Regions from separate parts of the Nocardioides eburneiflavus genome, predicted to be linked through region 2. Evidence: riboswitches for the same ligand, from Rfam matches in the RefSeq annotation. Region 2 holds a riboswitch; each other region holds the start of a gene.

Region 1 (5,084 bases), 4.9 Mb from region 2:
GCAGTCCTCCCGGGCCCGGACCAGGTTGCGAGCGGCTTCCTGGTCCGGGGTCGGGATCGACACCGTCGTGATCTCGTCGAGGCGCAGGAGCTTGGCGAGATGGATGGCGTCCTTGGCGTCGGTCTTGACCCGATCACCCGCCGGTTTCTGCAGCTTCGACGGCGCGAGGACCTCGCACCGGATACCGGCAGCGGTCAGGTGCCGGTACAGCCCGAAACCGGTCGGCCCGGCCTCGTAGGCCACCGCCACCGATCCCGGCAAGCCGACCAGCCACGACTCGACATGCTCATAGGACGGGGTCAGCTTCGTCTGGAACAGCTCGCCCGTGACGCCATCGATCGCCGCTGCTGCGACAGATCGGGCGTGCACGTCGAGCCCAACACTCGTACGCTCGGTAAACACCGGGGCCTCCCACAATTGTCGGATAGGCCGAGCAGGCAGCCCCTGCTCGGTAACCCACGAATCTTGTGAGTGAGGCCCCGGCCCGCAACCCCATCACGCCGAAGGGGTCACGTCATACCGTCTAGGCTGCGGGCCATGAGGACCCGGCGTCAGCGCTTCTCCGACTCGACCAAGCGCGCGCTCGTCGACGTCGCCGAACGGCTCTTCACCGAGCACGGCTACTCCGCCACGTCGCTGGACGCCATCGTGGCGGGCGCCGACGTCACCAAGGGCGCGCTCTACCACCACTTCAGCGGCAAGCAGGCGATCTTCGAGGCCGCCTTCGAGCGGGTGGAGTCGCGGGCGACGGCCGGCATCGCGCAGGCGACGGAGGGCCACCAGGACCCCTGGCTCAAGGCCCAGGCCGGCCTGCGTGCCTTCCTCGACGCGGTGCAGGAGCCGGGCTACCGCCAGATCGTGATCTCCGACGGCCCCTCGGTGCTCGGCCACGAGCGCTACCGCGAGCAGGAGGAGCGCTCGACGTACGCCATCGTCGACGAGATCGTGCGTGCGGTCCTGACCGACACCGAGTGGGACCTCGACGACGCCATGCTCGACACCTTCACCCGGATCTTCTTCGGCGCCATGTCGGCCGCGGGCGGGTCCGTCGCGGTCAGCGAGGACGCCGCCACCGCGGCCTTGCGGGTCGAGGCCGCGATCGGGTTCATCATGGCCGGCCTCCAGCGACTGCTGGAGGACGGCACCGAGCCGCCCGACCCCGTTCGTAGGTCCGGGGCTACTTCGCGAACGTGACGTTGCCGTTGACCGCTGGCACGAGCTCCATCCACACGTGCCCGGCCGGGACCGTGAGCTCGCCGTCCTTGGTCGACAGCTCGATCGCGCCCTTCAGGCCGTCCTTGCTCCACGTGCCGCGGATGACGCGACCGCCGTGGAAGAGCAGCGCCGCGCCCTTGCCCTCGAGCTTGGTCTCGGGCACCGGGTAGCCGGCGGGGTCGCGGTAGCCGGCGTCGCCGACCTTGACCCGCAGCACGAGGATCGAGTCGGCGGGGAACTGGTCGCCCTGGGCGGCGTAGGAGTCGGTGTTGACGTAGCCGCCCTTCTGGAACTGCCAGCTGGTGGAGTGCGCTCCGAAGTCGGCCGTGAGGGTGCGGGCCTTGCCGCCCCTGGGCAGGTCGGCCGGCGTGCCCCACGGCAGGTAGGGGGGCGGCTCGTCCTCGGCCTTGAGCCGCTTGGCGATGTCGCCGAGGCGGGCGAAGAGGTTGTAAGGGGCCGAGCGCGTGGTCTCGCGGTAGACCCCGGCGTCGCCCTCGGTGATCCACGGGATGCCGGCGCCGTTGATGCGGTTGATCGTGACCGGGGCGGCACCGCTCGTCACGACGGTCGCGCCGTCGGGGACGATGCCGATGTCGCTGGCGCGCATCGAGCGCACCGGGCCGATGCTGGCCGGGACCTTGGAGTAGTAGAAGGCCGCCAGGCGGGTGTAGCCGCCCTCGACGAGCTCCTCGACGACGAGGTCGGCAGTGCCGAGCCCGACCTGCGGGGCGCTGGAGGACGTGTTGTCGACCTTGGTGACGATCACCGGGTGCTTGGGCGCCTTGCTCGTGCGCTCGAGGCCGGTGAGGGGCCAGTAGGTCGGCTCCGGCGGCTCGGAGGTCTCCGAGGCGGTGGGCTCCGACGGCTCGTCACCGGCCGGCGTCGCCTCGTCGTCCCCGCCGCTGCAGCCGGCGAGCACCAGCGACGCCGCCACGAGGACGGCGGCGACTGCCTTGTACGACGGGAGGTGGGGGCGGTGACGCACGGGGGGCTCCGTTCGAGCGGGGGATCTCTGCCTTGCAGTGTGGGGGCGCGCCTCCTCCGATCGGAGAAGGCGCGCCACAGGGTAGATCAGCCGGGACTGCCTACCAATCCGAGCCTGTCACGGGGATTCAGGCGCGACGCAGGGTGCCGCCGAACCACTGCGAGGTCCATGGCACGGCGACCCGGACCCGGTCGCCGGAGCCCGGCGCGTGCAGCATGACGGCGTGCCCGCGCGACCAGCGCAGGAAGATCGCGGCGTGGTAGACGCCGCCGCTGCCGTGGAAGAACATCAGGTCGCCGGCGCGCATGTCCTTCTTCGCGACGCGGCGGGCGTGACCGGCCTGGGCGCTCGACGTACGGGGCACGTCGAACCCGGCACGGGAGTACGCGTAGCGGATCAGCCCGGAGCAGTCGAAGCGGTGCGGCCCGGCAGCGCCGTAGCCGTACGCGTCGCCGCGCTGCCGCATCGCGACGTCGCGGGCGCCGAGGACGCGCTGTGCGACGCGGCGCTTGGCGCTGAGCCGGGTCTTCTGGGAGGTCGTGGTGGTGACCTGGTCGGTGTCGCCGGCTGCGGTGTCGGCGTCGCCGGCGGCGGTGGCGGGCAGGGCCGTCAGCGTCGAGGCGGTGACGCCGAGACCGGCGAGGGCGAGCGCGCAGGCTCGCGCCGTACGAGTGGTCGCAGGCATGGAGTGTTCCTTTCCCACGCCTGCGGGGTGAGCTGTCGGGTTGGGACTGGAAGGTGTCCCGCCGCGCACTCCGAGACGGGCGCGGCTTCACCCCGAGCCGACATGTGTCGGCGTGGAACCTGTGGGTCCCCCACTCCTGCCCTCGTGACTCGGGGGTACGTCCCGGTCGGGCAGGACTCGGCGTAGCCCGGGACGGATCGGTCTCCCGATCGCGATCCAACGTGGCAGGGGCCTCGCCCGGATGCAAAGCCGGCCACGGTCCCGAGCGTGGGACCGTGGCCGGGATCACGCAGATCCACGCTCGTCAGGGGCTCAGCCGAGCTTGCGGCCTCCGTCGACGTACAACGTCTGCCCGGTGATGAACGACGCCTCGTCGCTGCACAGGAACGCCGCGGCCGCGGCGATGTCCTCGGGCTGGCCGACGCGGCGGACGGGGGTGGCCTCGGCGTTGAGACGCTGGAGCTCCTCGGGCTCGAGCTTGAGCCGGCGCGCGGTGGCGTCGGTCATCTCGGTGACGATGAAGCCGGGCGCGATGGCGTTGGCGGTGATGCCGAAGGGGCCGAGCTCGATGCCCAGGGTGCGGGTGAGGCCCTGGATGCCCATCTTGGCCGCGGAGTAGTTGGCCTGGCCGCGGTTGCCGAGGGCGGAGACGCTGGAGAGGTTGAGGATCTTGCCGTACTTCTGCTCCACGAAGCGCGACTGCGCGGCCTTGGTCATGTTGAAGACGCCCTTGAGGTGGACGCCCATGACCACGTCCCAGTCCTCCTCGGTCATCTTGAAGAGCAGGTTGTCGCGGGTGACGCCGGCGTTGTTGACCAGCACGTGGATACCGCCGAGCTCGTCGACGACGCGCTGGACGGCGGCCTCGGCGGCGGCGGAGTCCACGACGTCGCAGCCGACGCCGATGGCACGCGCCCCGTCGGTGAGCTCGAGGCGGGCGGCCGCCTCCTGCGCGGCGGCCTCGTCGAGGTCGAGGATCGCGACGGACGCGCCCTCGCTGGCCAGGCGCTGGGCGATGCCGAAGCCGATGCCTCGTGCTGCTCCGGTGATGACGGCGACGCGACGGTCGTAGCGACCCATGTGAACGGCTCCTCGGGCTGGGTGACTGGGGCTCGGGTGACGGGCTGTCCCGGGAGGATCTCATGAGAGTTGTGGAGATCCGGCACAGGGACGCGACGTACGGGCCGAGGTGTGACTAGCGTGGCGCGCATGGGTCGGGGGGACTTCCGAGGCGCAGCCGCAGTGGCGGCCGCGATGGCCGTGGCGACGCTGGTGGTCGCCGCGGCGTACGACCTGCCCGTGCGGGACCCCGACGGGGTCTCGGTCCCGACGTGGGTGCGGCTGCCGCTCATCGTGCTGGCCGCCGTGCTGCTGGACGTCGTCGCGCGGTGGGTGCTGGCGCTGCGGGGTCGCGAGGGTCCGGTCACCGTGTCGGACGCGAGGTCGGTGCTGCGGTCGGTGGTGGTCGCACGCTGGGACCTGGCCCAGGTCCGTTTCACCCTGAGCGGCCTGCTGGCGTGGTACGTCGCCTACGTCGCATTCCGCAACCTCAAGGGCTACCTGCCGTTCGTCAACGAGCGCCTGTGGGACACCGAGCTCGCGCGGCTGGACCGTGTCCTGTGGCTGGGCCACGACCCCGCCGCCGTGCTGCACGAGGTGCTGGGCACGGGCTGGGCGGCCTGGCTGATGTCGGGCGTCTACGTGCTGTGGATCGGACTCGTGCCGGCGGCCCTCGCCGTCGCGCTGGTGTGGACGCGGCGCTCGCTCGCCGGCGAGCTCTACGTCACCGCCATCTCCTTCAACTGGCTGCTCGGGGTGGCGGTCTACTACCTGGTGCCGTCGCTCGGCCCGGTCTACTCCCGTCCGCAGGGGTTCGCCGACCTCTCCCCCACCTTCAACACCCGGGTGCAGGAGTGGCTGCTGCAGGACCGCGTCGACGTCCTCGCCGGCGCGTGGGACACCAGGGCCGTCCAGACCGTGGCCGCCTTCGCCTCGCTGCACGTGGCCATCACGGTGACCACCTGCCTGGTCGCGGAGGTGCTGCGGCTGCCGTCGTGGGTGCGCGTCACGTGCTGGACCTTCGCCGTGCTCACGTCGGTGTCGACGGTCTACCTGGGTTGGCACTTCTTCGTCGACGTCCTGGGCGGAGCGGTCGTCGGGGACGTCGCGCTCGTGCTCGCCGCCACGGCGACCGGTCAC
Region 2 (5,084 bases):
GCCTGGTCGTGCGCGACGCCCAAGGGCTCACGGGCAAGAAGGTGGAGGTCTACTCACTTCCCTACAGCCGCATCGACATGTGGTCGTCCGAGAACGCCGGCAAGCTGCTCGACTTCAACGCCGAGCTCGAGATGTGGACACGGGCGGGGCACATCAAGATCAAGCTCGACAAGAAGATCGACATCCGCCGGCTCGACAAGCTCATCGCCTGGGCGGTCCTGAACGCCTGATCGACCCGCGTGCGACGATCCGTCCGTGGACGGATGCGTGTTCTGCCAGATCGTCGCCGGAGACGTGCCCGGCCACCTCGTCCTCGAGACCGACGACCTGGTCGCCTTCCTCGACACCCGCCCGGTCTTCAAGGGCCACGTCCTGCTCGTGCCGCGCGACCACGTCGAGACCCTGCCCGACCTCCCCGCGGCGCTGCGCGACCCGTTCCTCTTCGCCGCCCAACGCATCGCGACCGCGGTCAAGGACGGGCTCGGCGCCCAGGGCTCCTTCGTCGCCGTCAACAACACGGTGAGCCAGTCCGTGCCGCACCTGCACCTGCACGTCGTGCCGCGCACCAAGGGCGACGGCCTGCGCGGCTTCTTCTGGCCCCGCACGAAGTACGCCGCAGGCGAGCCCGAGACGTACGCCGCCCGTCTCCGCGCGGCACTCGACGGCCGGCCCGACGGCCGGCCCGAGGGCCGGCCCTCAGCTAGGCCCGCCCGGCCTGCTCGCGGTCCACGTCCGCGACGACGTCACGCGGGCGTACGCGCTCGCGCCGCAAGGGGTGACCGGTCGCCGTGGCGGCGAGCACGAGCGCGACGTCCCCGACGACCGCTCCGCCCAGGACGTCGACGAAGAAGTGCCAACCCAGGTAGACCGTCGACACCGACGTGAGCACGGCGAAGGTCCAGCACGTGACGCGCACCCACGACGGCAGCCGCAGCACCTCCGCGACCAGGCAGGTGGTCACCGTGATGGCCACGTGCAGCGAGGCGAAGGCGGCCACGGTCTGGACGGCCCTGGTGTCCCACGCGCCGGCGAGGACGTCGACGCGGTCCTGCAGCAGCCACTCCTGCACCCGGGTGTTGAAGGTGGGGGAGAGGTCGGCGAACCCCTGCGGACGGGAGTAGACCGGGCCGAGCGACGGCACCAGGTAGTAGACCGCCACCCCGAGCAGCCAGTTGAAGGAGATGGCGGTGACGTAGAGCTCGCCGGCGAGCGAGCGCCGCGTCCACACCAGCGCGACGGCGAGGGCCGCCGGCACGAGTCCGATCCACAGCACGTAGACGCCCGACATCAGCCAGGCCGCCCAGCCCGTGCCCAGCACCTCGTGCAGCACGGCGGCGGGGTCGTGGCCCAGCCACAGGACACGGTCCAGCCGCGCGAGCTCGGTGTCCCACAGGCGCTCGTTGACGAACGGCAGGTAGCCCTTGAGGTTGCGGAATGCGACGTAGGCGACGTACCACGCCAGCAGGCCGCTCAGGGTGAAACGGACCTGGGCCAGGTCCCAGCGTGCGACCACCACCGACCGCAGCACCGACCTCGCGTCCGACACGGTGACCGGACCCTCGCGACCCCGCAGCGCCAGCACCCACCGCGCGACGACGTCCAGCAGCACGGCGGCCAGCACGATGAGCGGCAGCCGCACCCACGTCGGGACCGAGACCCCGTCGGGGTCCCGCACGGGCAGGTCGTACGCCGCGGCGACCACCAGCGTCGCCACGGCCATCGCGGCCGCCACTGCGGCTGCGCCTCGGAAGTCCCCCCGACCCATGCGCGCCACGCTAGTCACACCTCGGCCCGTACGTCGCGTCCCTGTGCCGGATCTCCACAACTCTCATGAGATCCTCCCGGGACAGCCCGTCACCCGAGCCCCAGTCACCCAGCCCGAGGAGCCGTTCACATGGGTCGCTACGACCGTCGCGTCGCCGTCATCACCGGAGCAGCACGAGGCATCGGCTTCGGCATCGCCCAGCGCCTGGCCAGCGAGGGCGCGTCCGTCGCGATCCTCGACCTCGACGAGGCCGCCGCGCAGGAGGCGGCCGCCCGCCTCGAGCTCACCGACGGGGCGCGTGCCATCGGCGTCGGCTGCGACGTCGTGGACTCCGCCGCCGCCGAGGCCGCCGTCCAGCGCGTCGTCGACGAGCTCGGCGGTATCCACGTGCTGGTCAACAACGCCGGCGTCACCCGCGACAACCTGCTCTTCAAGATGACCGAGGAGGACTGGGACGTGGTCATGGGCGTCCACCTCAAGGGCGTCTTCAACATGACCAAGGCCGCGCAGTCGCGCTTCGTGGAGCAGAAGTACGGCAAGATCCTCAACCTCTCCAGCGTCTCCGCCCTCGGCAACCGCGGCCAGGCCAACTACTCCGCGGCCAAGATGGGCATCCAGGGCCTCACCCGCACCCTGGGCATCGAGCTCGGCCCCTTCGGCATCACCGCCAACGCCATCGCGCCCGGCTTCATCGTCACCGAGATGACCGACGCCACCGCGCGCCGGCTCAAGCTCGAGCCCGAGGAGCTCCAGCGTCTCAACGCCGAGGCCACCCCCGTCCGCCGCGTCGGCCAGCCCGAGGACATCGCCGCGGCCGCGGCGTTCCTGTGCAGCGACGAGGCGTCGTTCATCACCGGGCAGACGTTGTACGTCGACGGAGGCCGCAAGCTCGGCTGAGCCCCTGACGAGCGTGGATCTGCGTGATCCCGGCCACGGTCCCACGCTCGGGACCGTGGCCGGCTTTGCATCCGGGCGAGGCCCCTGCCACGTTGGATCGCGATCGGGAGACCGATCCGTCCCGGGCTACGCCGAGTCCTGCCCGACCGGGACGTACCCCCGAGTCACGAGGGCAGGAGTGGGGGACCCACAGGTTCCACGCCGACACATGTCGGCTCGGGGTGAAGCCGCGCCCGTCTCGGAGTGCGCGGCGGGACACCTTCCAGTCCCAACCCGACAGCTCACCCCGCAGGCGTGGGAAAGGAACACTCCATGCCTGCGACCACTCGTACGGCGCGAGCCTGCGCGCTCGCCCTCGCCGGTCTCGGCGTCACCGCCTCGACGCTGACGGCCCTGCCCGCCACCGCCGCCGGCGACGCCGACACCGCAGCCGGCGACACCGACCAGGTCACCACCACGACCTCCCAGAAGACCCGGCTCAGCGCCAAGCGCCGCGTCGCACAGCGCGTCCTCGGCGCCCGCGACGTCGCGATGCGGCAGCGCGGCGACGCGTACGGCTACGGCGCTGCCGGGCCGCACCGCTTCGACTGCTCCGGGCTGATCCGCTACGCGTACTCCCGTGCCGGGTTCGACGTGCCCCGTACGTCGAGCGCCCAGGCCGGTCACGCCCGCCGCGTCGCGAAGAAGGACATGCGCGCCGGCGACCTGATGTTCTTCCACGGCAGCGGCGGCGTCTACCACGCCGCGATCTTCCTGCGCTGGTCGCGCGGGCACGCCGTCATGCTGCACGCGCCGGGCTCCGGCGACCGGGTCCGGGTCGCCGTGCCATGGACCTCGCAGTGGTTCGGCGGCACCCTGCGTCGCGCCTGAATCCCCGTGACAGGCTCGGATTGGTAGGCAGTCCCGGCTGATCTACCCTGTGGCGCGCCTTCTCCGATCGGAGGAGGCGCGCCCCCACACTGCAAGGCAGAGATCCCCCGCTCGAACGGAGCCCCCCGTGCGTCACCGCCCCCACCTCCCGTCGTACAAGGCAGTCGCCGCCGTCCTCGTGGCGGCGTCGCTGGTGCTCGCCGGCTGCAGCGGCGGGGACGACGAGGCGACGCCGGCCGGTGACGAGCCGTCGGAGCCCACCGCCTCGGAGACCTCCGAGCCGCCGGAGCCGACCTACTGGCCCCTCACCGGCCTCGAGCGCACGAGCAAGGCGCCCAAGCACCCGGTGATCGTCACCAAGGTCGACAACACGTCCTCCAGCGCCCCGCAGGTCGGGCTCGGCACTGCCGACCTCGTCGTCGAGGAGCTCGTCGAGGGCGGCTACACCCGCCTGGCGGCCTTCTACTACTCCAAGGTCCCGGCCAGCATCGGCCCGGTGCGCTCGATGCGCGCCAGCGACATCGGCATCGTCCCCGACGGCGCGACCGTCGTGACGAGCGGTGCCGCCCCGGTCACGATCAACCGCATCAACGGCGCCGGCATCCCGTGGATCACCGAGGGCGACGCCGGGGTCTACCGCGAGACCACGCGCTCGGCCCCTTACAACCTCTTCGCCCGCCTCGGCGACATCGCCAAGCGGCTCAAGGCCGAGGACGAGCCGCCCCCCTACCTGCCGTGGGGCACGCCGGCCGACCTGCCCAGGGGCGGCAAGGCCCGCACCCTCACGGCCGACTTCGGAGCGCACTCCACCAGCTGGCAGTTCCAGAAGGGCGGCTACGTCAACACCGACTCCTACGCCGCCCAGGGCGACCAGTTCCCCGCCGACTCGATCCTCGTGCTGCGGGTCAAGGTCGGCGACGCCGGCTACCGCGACCCCGCCGGCTACCCGGTGCCCGAGACCAAGCTCGAGGGCAAGGGCGCGGCGCTGCTCTTCCACGGCGGTCGCGTCATCCGCGGCACGTGGAGCAAGGACGGCCTGAAGGGCGCGATCGAGCTGTCGACCAAGGACGGCGAGCTCACGGTCCCGGCCGGGCACGTGTGGATGGAGCTCGTGCCAGCGGTCAACGGCAACGTCACGTTCGCGAAGTAGCCCCGGACCTACGAACGGGGTCGGGCGGCTCGGTGCCGTCCTCCAGCAGTCGCTGGAGGCCGGCCATGATGAACCCGATCGCGGCCTCGACCCGCAAGGCCGCGGTGGCGGCGTCCTCGCTGACCGCGACGGACCCGCCCGCGGCCGACATGGCGCCGAAGAAGATCCGGGTGAAGGTGTCGAGCATGGCGTCGTCGAGGTCCCACTCGGTGTCGGTCAGGACCGCACGCACGATCTCGTCGACGATGGCGTACGTCGAGCGCTCCTCCTGCTCGCGGTAGCGCTCGTGGCCGAGCACCGAGGGGCCGTCGGAGATCACGATCTGGCGGTAGCCCGGCTCCTGCACCGCGTCGAGGAAGGCACGCAGGCCGGCCTGGGCCTTGAGCCAGGGGTCCTGGTGGC
Region 3 (5,084 bases), 4.5 Mb from region 2:
CAACCTTGCTGTCACTCAGAAGGCGACCGGATTCCCCGGTCGCCTTCTTTGTCGTGCCTCACCTCCGGGCCACCATCCGGCGCAACTCAGCTCGCCACGTGGCGGTCAGGTCGTCCGGGGCCAGTCCGGCCCGGTCCAGCACCCGGTTGAGGACCGCGCCTCGCGTGACGGCCTCGTACACCTCCACCAGGCCCCGCTCCCCCAGCCGCTCGGCGATGATCCGACACGCCAGCCACGCCTCCTCGTACCGCGCCTGCAGGTCCTGGGCCCGCGTGTCGAAGTCCGCGGCCGTGGGCAGCGTCTCCGGCACCCCGTCGCGCCGCGCCGCCTCGATGGCCCGGCCCAGCGTGACCCGGTCGGGCAGCCGCGTGTCACGCAGCGCGACGTAGTCGGCGAAGCCCTCGAGCAGCCACGGCTCGACCGGCCGGCGGACCGCGTCCGTGGCGACGTGGACCAGCTCGTGGCTCGTCACGACCTGGGCGCCGGCGCGGCGCAGGCCGTCGGTGACCTCGGGGTTCACGAACACGTGGACCGGCGCGTCTTCACCCGTGTCAGTGCCCACGCCGGCCGTGACGGCAGCGATCCCGGCGTACGTCCCCGGTGCGACGCCCAGGGTCTCGTCGAGGTCGGCGGCGCTCGCGGGCACCTCCACGACGACCGGCCCGGTCCACTCCGGCAGGACCTTCCGCACGACTGGGATCCCCCGGGCCACCCGCTGCGCGACCTCGTCGGCCTCGCGCTGCTCGCCGTCGACGAGCACGAGGTGGTCCTCCGTACGAGCGACGGCCAGCTCTCCCCGCAGCCAGAGCGGCACGCGGCCCTCCGCCGCGGAGGGCGCGCCGAACCCGGAGATGGCCAGCTCGTCGCCTTGTCCGTGGGCGAACCGGACGACGACGTCCGCACTCGCCGGGGCGTCGTCGAAGCCCCGGAACCTCCACGTCATCTCGACCACGCCGGACCAGTCGCCGTCGGCACTCACGGTGCCGACCTGGTCGACGTACCGGGCGCTGACGTCCCGCAGGTCGAGCGACTGCGCGTTGGCGGCGATCCCGGACAGCTGCTCCTGCACCTCGGCCAGTGCGTCCGGCGCCAGGGCGGCGAGGGCCTCCCCGTCGCGTTCGTCCACCCCGGCGACGAACGAGGCCAGGGCCGCCGCTGCCTCGGCGGGGCTCGCCCGCGGCGCCTCGACCGGGCGCGGCGGCTCGACCGGTTCCGAGCCGTCGCGCGTCAGGACCACGACCAGCGCGACGACCACGAACAGCGAAAGGCCGGCCGCCCACAGGAGTGGACGACCGGCCTTCGAGGTCTGCTGGTCAGCCAGGGCGGACCGCGCCGACGTAGGGCATCGAGTAGAGGCCCGACACGGCGACCCCGGTGCCCGGGTTGGCCGCGTGGACGATCATGCCGTTGCCGATGTAGATGCCGACGTGGCTGATCGGGCTGTAGTAGAACACCAGGTCGCCCGGCTGCAGGTCGCTCGCGGCGATGCGCGGACCGGAGCCGAACTGGGCGCTCGAGGAGTGGGGCAGGGACACGCCGGCCTGGGCCCAGGCGCGCATGGTGAGTCCACTGCAGTCGAAGGCGTTCTCGCCCATCGCGCCGTAGACGTAGGCGTCGCCGACCTGGGCCATGGCGTACTGCACCGCGGCAGCGGCCCGGCCGGTGGCGGGCACGGAGCTGGGCAGGCGCGTCGTGCTGCCGCGCGAGGCGAGCAGGCGCTCGCGCTCCTCGGCCTCGAGGTCGGCGAGCAGGTCCTTGGCCTCGGCGAGCTTGTCGTCGACCGTGTCCTTCTCGGCGCTCAGCTGCTCGGTGAGCTGGGCGATCTCCCGGGTGCGGTCGTCGGTGGCCTCGCGCCGGATCTCGAGTGCCTCGAGCTCGGTGTCGTAGTCGGAGAGCAGGGAGGACTGCAGGTCGTTGAAGGACGACATGGTCGACAGGGAGTCCAGGAACGAGCCCGGGTCATCGGAGACGACGATCTGGCCGACGGTCGAGATGCCCTCGCCCTCGAGCTGGCGGACGACGGCGTCGGAGACCTGCTCGCGGACGGCGTCGAGGCGCTCGTCCTGACGTGCCTGGTCGGCCTTCAGGCCGCTGAGGTCGCGACGGAGGTCGGCGAGGTCGAGCTTGGCGTCGTGCAGTCGCTCCTGGGCGGCCTCCGCCTCGTGGTAGAGGCGGTCGACACGGGCCTTGACGTCCTTGATGTCGGGGTCGGCCTGCGCAGGGGTCGCGGGCACGAAGGCAATGGCAGCGATCGCGGAGAGACCAAGTACGGTCGCGCCAGCTCGCTTGCGGGTGTGAGCCACGAGCGGGGGAACTCCTCGGGGTGTCGTACGCCTACCAGGTGAGCTGACGGGTTCGGCACGACCGGCCTACCCCTGCTCCACGCACCGCTCGCGCAGTGCGTCTCACAGGGGATTCACCCCAGGGGGAAGAGTGGTTCCCCGGCTCGCGGACCACGGGTGGTGCAGGGGACGTGGTCCACGACTCGGCGCGACGCCCGCGCGGGCCGGGTGACCCACTGCCACGGACGTCAGCCCACACCTTAGACCGCCCACCGCCGCCTCGCCAATCTTCGCCACGCCGCCGTGAGCGGAGCGGGACACGTCCTGCTCCTCCGTCGCCCGGGACGACGGATGGCCGACAAACGCCTGCGGGCCGGCGACAGCAGCGATACGGTTCCCCACTACCGACCGTTGCCGGGCCACGAACTCGCCCCGAGCCACCCACCCCGGAGGGCACGATCCAGATGGCCCCCTCGATGCGTTGGTTCGCCAGGACCTTCGGCCTCGCCGCGGTGGCGCACCTGGTGGGCAATCCGGCGGGATGGCGGAGCGACCACTTCGGCGGGTCGCCAGCACTGGTTGCGGTGTCCGCGACACTCGGGGCCGCCGCCATCGTGCTCCTCGTGCGTCCGAGCCGGCTGGCGCTGGCGACGACTGCGGTGCTGGCACTCGCCTCGCTCTGGCTCGAGCTGCCCGTGACGGGCAACCACTGGCTGCTGGTCGGGTTCGTCGCCGCGGCCACGCTGCTGTCACTCGCCACCCGCGACCCCTGGGCGTGGCTCTCGGTGACCGGACGCTGGATACTGCTCGGGTTCTACTGCTTCGCGGCGTTCGCGAAGCTGAACTCGGGTTTTCTCGACCCTGAGGTCTCGTGCGGGATCTTCTATGCCCACCAGTCGCTGGCCTCCTTCGGCCTCCCGACCTTCGACAGGTCCGGCGTTCTCGGCACGGCAGCGATCGCGGTCCCGGTCCTGACCGAGCTCTCGGTCCCGATCCTCCTCGCCTCCAGCCGCACCCGGCGCGCCGGAGTGCTCCTCGCGCTGGTGTTCCACACCGTCATCTCGCTGGACTTCGCCCAGCACTTCTACGACTTCACGGCCGCACTGGTGGTGCTGCTGTGCCTGTTCCTCCCGGAGGCCACGCTCGAGCGGCTGGAGAGCACCATCCAGCAGTCGCCGCGGGTCCAGGTCGTCGTCACCACGGTTGCAACGATCCTGGTGGCGGCATCGCTCCTACCGCCTGCACCCACCACCATCGCGACCATCAAGCTGATCGGTTTCGGCGCCTGGGTGCCGGTGGGCGCATGGATCATCTGGCGGGTGGCGCGCGAGGGAGTCGGTCCGGCCCCCGTGCCCATGCGCCTTCCGAGTGCAAGCGCATGGATCGTCGTCCTACTGGTCGTCGCGAACGGGCTGACGCCCTACCTCGAGCTCAAGACCGCGCTCGGCTTCAACATGTACGCGAACCTCGTCACGGTTTCCGGCGAGACCAATCACCTGGTGGTCCCGAGGACGCTTCACCTGAGGAACGTCCAGGACGACCTGCTGCGGGTCGTCGAGTCAGAAGCCGATGAGCTCGACGTGTATGCGCAGAGTGGTTACCTCGTCCCCGAGCGCAACCTCCAGGACTACCTCGCCCGGCAGCCCGGCGTGACGGTCGTCGTCGCGGACGCGAGTGGCGAGCGAACGCTCGACGGCGACGACGCTGTGCGTCTGCCGTTGCTGGTCAGGAAGTTCATGACCTTCCGCTCGGTCGACAGCCAGGATCCGCCACGCTGCCAGTCAGCCTGGTTCCCCGCCTACTGAAGAAGGCAGCACTCACGCCGACTCGATCACCGGCCCCGCCACGGGTTCCACCATCCTCAGCGGCGGCACGAGGCCACCAGTGGCCAGCGCGTCCAGCGCGGCCAGCTCGTCGTCGTCGATGGTCAGCTCGGGCGGTGGGCCGAGGAGCACCGTCACCACGCAGTCGTGGCAGTGCAGCCCGCGCACCACGCAGGTGTCGCAGTCGATCCGTGTCGTCATGTCCTGAACGGTGGCAGGGCCCACCGACAGCGCCCCCTCGGCGTGTCGCGCGCCGGCGTGTCGGGCTACGCGCCGATGACGCCGAGCAGCGCCGCGGTCGGCACCGACCGTGCCCCGGCCCGCGCCGCGTCGCGCGCCACGGCCCGGTCGTCGCTGACCACCACGACCACCCTCCCCGCGGCTCCGCCGCGACGAGCTGGCGGATCACGTCGTCCGCGATCACGCCCTCGGGACTGAACACCACCCGCACGCCGCGCGGTGCCGGCATCGCCGTGCGCACGGAGGACTCGGCCGCGTCGAAGACGACCGTCGTCTCCGCACCGGAGCGAGCCACCAACGGGCCGAGCGCCGAGACCAGCCGGCTCCGCTGGGCCTCGAGGCTGGCGGTGGGCCACGCCTGCTTGGTCACGTTGTAGCCGTCGACGACCAGGCGCGATCGCGGCATCGCGAGCGTCTGCTCGAGGAGGAGCGGGGTGGCCGGAGCGCTGGACGTGGGCGCCGCGTCGATACCGGCCAGGTCGGCCTCGACGGCGTCGCCGGGCGTGCCGCTCACCGGCGGCAGGGCCAGCTCGCGGCGCAGCCCGGTCGCCGCGTCGACGACCGCGTCGAGCAGGAGACGGGCGCGGACGCTCGCAGCGTCGCGCTCGGAGCGGACGTCCCGGCGACTCGCCGCCAGGCCCGACTCCGCCTCCTCGAGCTGCGACCGGAGCCGGCGTACGTCCGCCTCCGCGGCGCGGGTCGCGCGCTCGGCAGCCGCCACCGCTGAGTCGCGGGCGAC

The links. A riboswitch is a leader RNA that binds a small molecule or an ion and turns the genes downstream of it on or off. The one in region 2 is predicted to bind cyclic di-AMP.
Region 1: linked by a shared signal. The riboswitch ahead of EXE59_RS23250 (C40 family peptidase) and the one ahead of EXE59_RS00035 (C40 family peptidase) in region 2 are both predicted to bind cyclic di-AMP.
Region 3: linked by a shared signal. The riboswitch ahead of EXE59_RS21165 (C40 family peptidase) and the one ahead of EXE59_RS00035 (C40 family peptidase) in region 2 are both predicted to bind cyclic di-AMP.

The regions. Positions count from the first base shown of each region.
Region 1 is NZ_SRRO01000001.1:4,934,570-4,939,653, forward strand. It holds gene EXE59_RS23235 (IS110 family RNA-guided transposase) at 1-402, opposite strand, end outside; gene EXE59_RS23240 (TetR/AcrR family transcriptional regulator) at 538-1,194, shown strand; gene EXE59_RS23245 (DUF3048 domain-containing protein) at 1,178-2,200, opposite strand; gene EXE59_RS23250 (C40 family peptidase) at 2,328-2,885, opposite strand; cyclic di-AMP (ydaO/yuaA leader) riboswitch at 2,888-3,050, opposite strand; gene fabG (3-oxoacyl-ACP reductase FabG) at 3,198-3,965, opposite strand; gene EXE59_RS23260 (phosphatase PAP2 family protein) at 4,095-5,084, shown strand, end outside.
Region 2 is NZ_SRRO01000001.1:4,635-9,718, reverse strand. It holds gene EXE59_RS00055 (PH domain-containing protein) at 1-230, shown strand, start outside; partial or broken gene EXE59_RS24960 (HIT family protein) at 256-510, shown strand; gene EXE59_RS24280 (phosphatase PAP2 family protein) at 701-1,765, opposite strand; gene fabG (3-oxoacyl-ACP reductase FabG) at 1,895-2,662, shown strand; cyclic di-AMP (ydaO/yuaA leader) riboswitch at 2,810-2,972, shown strand; gene EXE59_RS00035 (C40 family peptidase) at 2,975-3,532, shown strand; gene EXE59_RS00030 (DUF3048 domain-containing protein) at 3,660-4,682, shown strand; gene EXE59_RS00025 (TetR/AcrR family transcriptional regulator) at 4,666-5,084, opposite strand, start outside.
Region 3 is NZ_SRRO01000001.1:4,501,177-4,506,260, forward strand. It holds gene EXE59_RS21160 (M1 family metallopeptidase) at 59-1,255, opposite strand; gene EXE59_RS21165 (C40 family peptidase) at 1,314-2,234, opposite strand; cyclic di-AMP (ydaO/yuaA leader) riboswitch at 2,335-2,463, opposite strand; gene EXE59_RS21170 (hypothetical protein) at 2,747-4,087, shown strand; gene EXE59_RS25020 (NYN domain-containing protein) at 4,017-5,084, opposite strand, start outside.